2 regions of the Cellulomonas sp. NPDC089187 genome follow, and region 2 is predicted to be linked to the other one. Evidence: riboswitches for the same ligand, from Rfam matches in the RefSeq annotation. Region 2 holds a riboswitch; the other holds the start of a gene.
The links. Region 2 has a riboswitch for S-adenosylmethionine ahead of AB0N78_RS11910 (aminotransferase class V-fold PLP-dependent enzyme). Riboswitches for the same ligand answer to the same signal wherever they lie in the genome.
Positions count from the first base shown of each region.

Region 1: linked by a shared signal. The riboswitch ahead of AB0N78_RS13820 (methylenetetrahydrofolate reductase) and the one ahead of AB0N78_RS11910 (aminotransferase class V-fold PLP-dependent enzyme) in region 2 are both predicted to bind S-adenosylmethionine.

Region 1 is NZ_JBFBHI010000004.1:564,433-567,825, reverse strand. Features, by position in the region: gene AB0N78_RS13830 (DNA-3-methyladenine glycosylase I) at 1-111, shown strand, start outside; gene AB0N78_RS13825 (EamA family transporter) at 351-1,247, shown strand; SAM riboswitch class I at 1,313-1,407, shown strand; gene AB0N78_RS13820 (methylenetetrahydrofolate reductase) at 1,413-2,432, shown strand; gene metE (5-methyltetrahydropteroyltriglutamate--homocysteine S-methyltransferase) at 2,441-3,393, shown strand, end outside.
Region 2 is NZ_JBFBHI010000004.1:145,868-149,260, reverse strand. Features, by position in the region: gene AB0N78_RS11925 (O-succinylhomoserine sulfhydrylase) at 1-702, opposite strand, end outside; gene AB0N78_RS11920 (hypothetical protein) at 699-983, opposite strand; partial or broken gene AB0N78_RS11915 (DUF1737 domain-containing protein) at 1,096-1,266, opposite strand; SAM riboswitch class I at 1,271-1,364, opposite strand; SAM riboswitch class IV at 1,463-1,578, shown strand; gene AB0N78_RS11910 (aminotransferase class V-fold PLP-dependent enzyme) at 1,619-2,980, shown strand; gene AB0N78_RS11905 (hypothetical protein) at 2,985-3,305, opposite strand.

The DNA.
Region 1 (3,393 bases), 420 kb from region 2:
AAGGCGGGCTTCCGATTCGTCGGACCGACCACCGCCTACGCGGCGATGCAGGCCTGCGGACTGGTCGACGACCACCTGGCGACCTGCCCGGTAGTGCTGGCCCGGACCTGAGCGCCGCCAGCCCGGCCGCGCTGGGTTGACGCACGGGCGACCTTCATCGGATCAACCGCCACTGGGTGCCGCGGCTCAGGGCGTACAGTCCCCGGCATGGACCCGATGAGCTTCCTCGGCTGCTCAGCGCGCCGCGGCCCCTCGGCGGTCTGAGGCCGCACCCTCGCCCCTGCGTCCATCGCGCAGGGCCTCCGGTGCTGCCCTCATAACCCGCCGACTCTCATCGTGAGGACATCCCCATGCGCTCCACCCCGCGCCACAGCGCGCTGATCGCCACCGGCTGCGTGCTGATCGGCTCCGCAGGCATCCAACTGTCGGCGGCCCTGGCCGAGGGACTCTTCGGGCGGCTCCCGATCCCCGCGGTCTCCGGCTTCCGGATGACCATCGCCGCCGCCGTCCTGCTCCTACTGACCCGCCCCCGGCTGCGCGGTCGTAGCCGGTCGGCTTGGTTCGGCATCGTGCTCTACGGCGTCGCCATGGCGGCGATGAACGTGCTGTCCTACCACGCGGTCCAGCGCATCCCGCTGGGCGTCGCAGTCACCCTGGAGTTCTGCGGACCGCTGGCCGTCGCGGCGGTGGGTGCCCGCGGTGCCCAACGTCTGCTCCCCGCGCTGACGCTGATCGGGGTCGCACTCGTCGCCGGGCCGCAGGGCGGTCTCGATCCGGTCGGGGTGCTTGCCGGGCTCGGGGCGGCCGCCGCCTTCGGCGGGTACACGGTGCTGGCCGGTCGGGTCGGGGACGACGACGCCGGACTGGGCGGACTGGCGCTATCCGTGACGGTGGGGGCGGTGGTGCTCGCGCCATTCTCGGTGCCCGCGGTACCGCTGGTGCAGTCCGGGGACCTACTGCCGTTGGCCGGCTCCGGGCTGCTCGGGGTGGCGCTGGCGTTCAGCCTGGACTTTCTGGCGGTGCGGCTGACCTCACCGCGGGTGGCCGGGACGCTGTTCGCGGTCGACCCGGTGATGGGCGCGTTGGTCGGTGCGGCGCTGCTCGGCGACCGGCTCACCGGGTGGATGGTGGGCGGGGTCGTGCTGGTGGTGCTGTCCGGGGCGGCGGTGATCTGGTTGTCCGGGCGGGCACCGGGTGAGCCCACCGAACGCCTTCCCGCCGACGAGCTCGGGGCCGTCCTGCGCTGAGGCACCACCGCCCTGACACGTCAAGGATGCTTGCCAGGCGTCTGAGGCCCGACCTACGTTGAGCCAACCCATCCAGAGCGACCGAGAGACCTGGCTCGTCGACGTCGCAGCAACCCCCCGCGCGAGCGGGTGCGGGTGCTTCCGCCAGGACCGATGGAGCGACGAATGAGCGTCAGCAGCACCCCCGGCGACTGTCCGGCACCTGCCGTCACCGACGGGCTCGGCGCGGTCGACCGACCCACGGTGTCCTTCGAGCTGTACCCGCCGCGCAATCCCCACGCCGCACCCAAGCTCTGGGCCACCGTGCAGGCGCTGGCCGAGGTGCGGCCGGACTTCGTGTCGGTGACCTACGGGGCCAGCGGATCGACCCGCACCACCACCCGCACCCTGGTCCGCCGACTACTGCGCGAGACCTCGCTGACCCCGATCGCGCACCTAACCTGCGTCGGCACCTCCACCCAGGAGTTGGCGGACACCGTGGGTGAGTTCCTGGACGAGGGGGTGCGAGCCTTCTTGGCGCTGCGCGGCGACCCGCCGGCGGACGGCTCCTGGCAGGCACACCCCGAGGGGCTGCCCACCGCGAGCGCCCTGGTCGGTCTGCTGCGCCGGATCGAGGCCGAGCGGTGTGCGTCCAGCCCCGCGCAGGCGGTCCGGGCCACAGTGCGACCGCTGTCGGTCGCGGTCGCCGCGTTCCCCCGGGGTAATGCCGGTGCGGGCAGCAGCCGGGAGCAGGACATCGCCGCACTGCTCGCCAAGCAGGCCGCCGGTGCAGACTTCGCCATCACTCAGCTGTTCTACGACGCACCGTCCTACCTGGAGCTGGTGGCGCTGGCCCGCGACGCCGGGGTGACCATCCCGATCGTGCCCGGCATCATCCCGATGACCGACCCGGCCCGGCTGCGCCGCGTCCAGCAGCTCACCGGCGTCGAGGTGCCCGAGCACGTGCTGGCCACCCTGGACGCCTTCGATCCGGAGACCGAGACCGCCGCCCGGCACCGCGCCGGCACCCGCCTGGGTGTCGACCTGGTCAATGCCGTGCTCGACGGCGGCGCCCCCGGCGTCCACCTCTACACCTTCAACAACGCCGGACCGGCCCTCGACCTGATCGACGGCGTCGGACTCGGCGGCTCCGGCGCACCCCGCACCCGGGTGGCCACCCTTCCTGTTCCCGTTCCCACCAGCTGAGGCGAGAGATGACCCACACCCACCCGTTCCCCGCCGGCATCGTCCTGGGCTACCCGCGCATCGGGCCCCGGCGTGAGCTCAAGAAGGCCATCGAGTCCTTCTGGGCCGGCCGTTCCACTGCGGAGGAGGTCGAGGCAACCGCCGCCGACCTGCGCCGCCGCACCCGCACCCGCCTCGCCGAGCTGGGTCTGAGCACCACGCTGCCCGCCATCCCGAGCGCGTTCTCCTTCTACGACCAGGTGCTGGACGCCGCCGTCGTGCTCGGTGCGGTGCCGGAGCGGTTCGCCGATCTGCGTGACGCCGACGGCGGGCTGGACCTGGCCGGGTACTCCACTGTGGCGCGCGGCCGGGGGGATGACCTGCCGCTGGAGATGACCAAGTGGTTCGACTCCAACTACCACTACCTGGTGCCGGAGATCGGCGCGGACACGGTGTTCTCCTACTCCTCCGACCGTCCGGTGCGGGAGTTCGCCGAGGGCCTGGCCGAGGGGGTGCTGACCCGCCCGGTCATCGTCGGCCCGGTGACGTTCCTCGCGCTGGCCAAGAGCACCGACGGCACCGCCCCCATCGACCGCCTGGACGACGTGCTGGCCGTCTACGTCGAGCTGCTGACGGCGTTCCGCGCCGCGGGTGCCACCTGGGTGCAGCTGGATGAGCCCGCACTGGTCTCCGACTCCACCGGTGTCGATGCCGACCGGCTCCTGGCCGCCACCGAGCACGCGTACCAGGTGCTCGGCGAGGCGCAGGACCGTCCGGCCCTGTTGGTCGCCGCCCCGTACGGTGAGCTGCGCGGCGCGCTGGACGTGCTGGCGGCGTCCAGCGTTGACGGCATCGCCCTGGACCTGGTCCGCGGCACCCTGCCGATCGTCTCCGACGCCACTCGCACCGCGCTGGGGGACAAGGTGCTAGTCGGTGGCGTCATCGACGGGCACAACATCTGGCGCGCCGACCTGGACGCCGC
Region 2 (3,393 bases):
GATCGCGCCGCCGAGCACCCGGCCCTGCCCGTCGATGTGCTTGGTCGCCGAGTACACGACCACATCCGCCCCGAACAGCAACGGCCGGGACAGCACCGGGGTGGCGAAGACGTTGTCGACCACCACCACTGCGCCGGCGGAATGCGCCAGCTCGCTCACCCAGGCGATGTCCACCAGGTCCTGCATCGGGTTCGACGGCGTCTCGAAGAACACCACATCGGCCGGGGTGCTCAGCGCCTGCGCCCACTGCTCGGGCACGTGCCCGTCGACGTAGTCGGTGCGCACACCCCAGCGGGCCAGGATCTCGTCGAAGATCACCACCGACGATCCGAACAGCGCCCGGGCGGCCACCACCCGTGAACCTGAGCTGACCAGCGCGGCGAGGGCGGTGAACACCGCACTCATCCCGGAGGCGGTGGCGTAGCAGGCCTCCGCGCCCTCCAGCAGTCGCAGGCGCTCCTCGAAGGTGCTGACCGTCGGGTTGCCATAGCGGGAGTACAGGAACCGGTCGGACTCCCCGGCGAAGGCCGCCTCGGCGTCGGCGGCGCGGTCGTAGACATAGCCCTGGGTCAGGAACAGCGCCTCGGACGTCTCCTGGAACCCGGTGCGGACCGTGCCGCCGCGCACCGCCAGGGTGTCCGGTCGTAGGTCGTCGCGGGGGAGGAGTCCGTCCTGCCAGTCACCAGGGCCGGGCGCGGTCACCAGGTCCGCCAGGGCAGGCCGTCCGCACGCCATCCCCAGTGGCCGCGCGCGCCGTCCGGGCCGACATCTCCCTCGAACCCGGTCAGCACGTTGTACGACGGTCCGATGCCCGCGGCGGTGGCGGTGCTGGCGGCGGCGATTGAGCGCACGCCGGAGCGGCACAGGAAGACCACCGGCCCACCGGCCTGTGCTGCCTCGACCTGCGTGACGAACTCGGGGTTCTGTCGACCCACGCCGTCCACCCACTCGACAAAGCTCACTCGGTCCGGCAGATCCGGCACCCCGATGCTGCGCCACTCCCCGTCGGTGCGGACGTCGACCAGTCGCGCACTCGGGTCCTGCGGGTCAGATCGCCCGCGTAGCCCGCGCTCACAGCGGACGCACCCGGGTCTCGGCGGCGGGCAGCACCACGGCCTGGGCCACGATCACCTGCTCCCCGTCGAAGGTCGCCGCCGGGCTGCCGTACAGCTGGTATCCGTCGGCGAGTGCGGCGCTGACCCGCTCGCAGAACGACCGGTCGTCGGGCCCGGTGAGCAGGCGGTAGGGCAGGGGTGCTTCGGTCATCGCTCCTCCATCGGTCCTGGCGGTAGCACCCTGGGCCGGTGTGGCCTGGGTTGCTGCGGCGTCATCGAGCCAGATCTCTCGGCCGCTCTGGATGGTGTGCCGCGACCCTAGTCACCGGATCGGGCAGAACGCCAGAACCGACCGCAGTGTGGGCGCCTGTTGACGACCGCGACATCGCCGGTTCATCCTCGGCTCAGGTCACGAGTGCCAGCGCGTAGCCCCGGCTTGCTGGCCGGCAACCCTCCCTCCGCGGCGGGGTGCCCCGGGTGACGACCTGGCCCGTCGCCGACCGACGACGGGCAAGCGCGGGGGATCCCCTGGCTCAGGGCCCCTCCACTGTCCGGAGGTCCGTATGTCCGCACCCACCCTGTCCCGCACTGGTGCCCTGCTGCCTGTGGTCGGCGGTGACACCCCCGTGCCGCTGGTCGACGGGCGCACGGTGCCCTATGCCAACCTCGACTACGCCGCCTCCGCACCCGCCCTCACCGCCGTGGCCGACCGGGTGAACGAGGTGCTGCCGCTCTACGCCTCCGTGCACCGCGGTGCCGGGTATCTCTCGCAGGTGTCGACAGCGCTCTACGAGACCTCACGCCGCACCATCGCGGACTTTGTCAGGGCACGGGAGGACGACGTGGCGGTGATCGTCCGCAACACCACCGACGCACTCAACCTGCTCGCCGGCTGCGTGCCCGGACGGGTGCTGGTCCTGGACTGCGAACACCACGCGAACCTGTTGCCCTGGGTGCACTCCGTGGGTGATGACCGTCGACGCGCCACCGTCCTGACGAGCGCCGACACCGTGGCTGGCACCCTCGATCTGCTGCGCGCCGAACTCGCCCGCGGACCGTACGCCCTGGTCACGCTCACCGGCGCGTCCAACGTCACCGGCGAGAGCCTGCCGCTGGACCGGGTAGTCGACCTCGCGCACGCGGCCGGTGCCCGGGTGCTGGTTGACGGCGCGCAGCTGGTTCCGCACCGGCGGTTCTCGCTCGCGGACACCGGTGTCGACTACGTGGCGTTCTCCGGGCACAAGACCTACGCGCCCTTCGGGGCGGGTGCGCTGATCGGGCGGCGTGACTGGCTCGACTCCGGGACCCCGTACCTTGCCGGTGGTGGCGCGGTGCGGGACGTCCGCACCGACCGCACGCTCTGGCAGCCCGCACCCGCACGCCATGAGGCCGGGTCGCCGAATGTGCTCGGTGCCGTCGCTCTGGCCGCCGCCTGCCAGGAGCTCGCCGCGCTACCCGACGGGGCGCTGGTCGAGCACGAGGAGGCGCTGCGCCGCCGCCTGCTCGACGGACTGTCCACCATCCCGGGTGTCCGGGTGCTGCGCCTGTGGCCCGACTCCACCGATCCCATCGGGGTTGTTGCCTTCACGGTCGGTGACGATGACCCCGGGCTGGTTGCCGCGTATCTGTCCGCCGAGTGGGGGATCGGCGTGCGCGACGGTCGGTTCTGCGCGCACCCGCTGCTGGCTCGGCTCGGGGTCACCGGCGGTGCGTTGCGTGCCTCGGTCGGCGTCGGGACACCAGTCGAGGCGGTGGACCGGCTGATCGAGGCGCTGCGGGTGTGGACCGAGCGCGGGCCGCGGGCGGAGTACGACGTGCGGGACGGCTGCTGGACGGTGGTCGACGACCCACGGTCCGGGGTGGACGGGATCGACGCGCTGGCGGCGACGGCTGCGGCGGGGTGCGGGCCGGTGGTGGGGGAGTGATGGGTCAGAGGAACGACAGGAACCCGAGGATGAGCAGTGCCCACACCGACACGGTGATCCATCCCAGCGTGTAGACCACTGCCTGCTCGCGCCCGGCACGGTGGCCCAGCGCAAGCCCGAATCCGCACAGTGCGGCACCTGCCGTGACCACGGGGAAGGCCGGAATGAGTAGGAGGGGCATGAATCCGGCCGTCTCCGGGGATGCCCCGCTCACGTAGATCATGAAACCGATAAAGGGCGCTATCACAGCGAACATCGCCCAGAAGCCCGCGATGCAGAGCCACCGGCTCCAGTGCCAACTGCGGGTGGGTGCGTTGGTGGCCATTCCGTGGGTGTTGAGGTGTGGTTCCATCGCAAAGAACAGTACCGATCTCAGGATGCGGCTTGGCGAAAAGGGCGCTTTCCGAGGATTT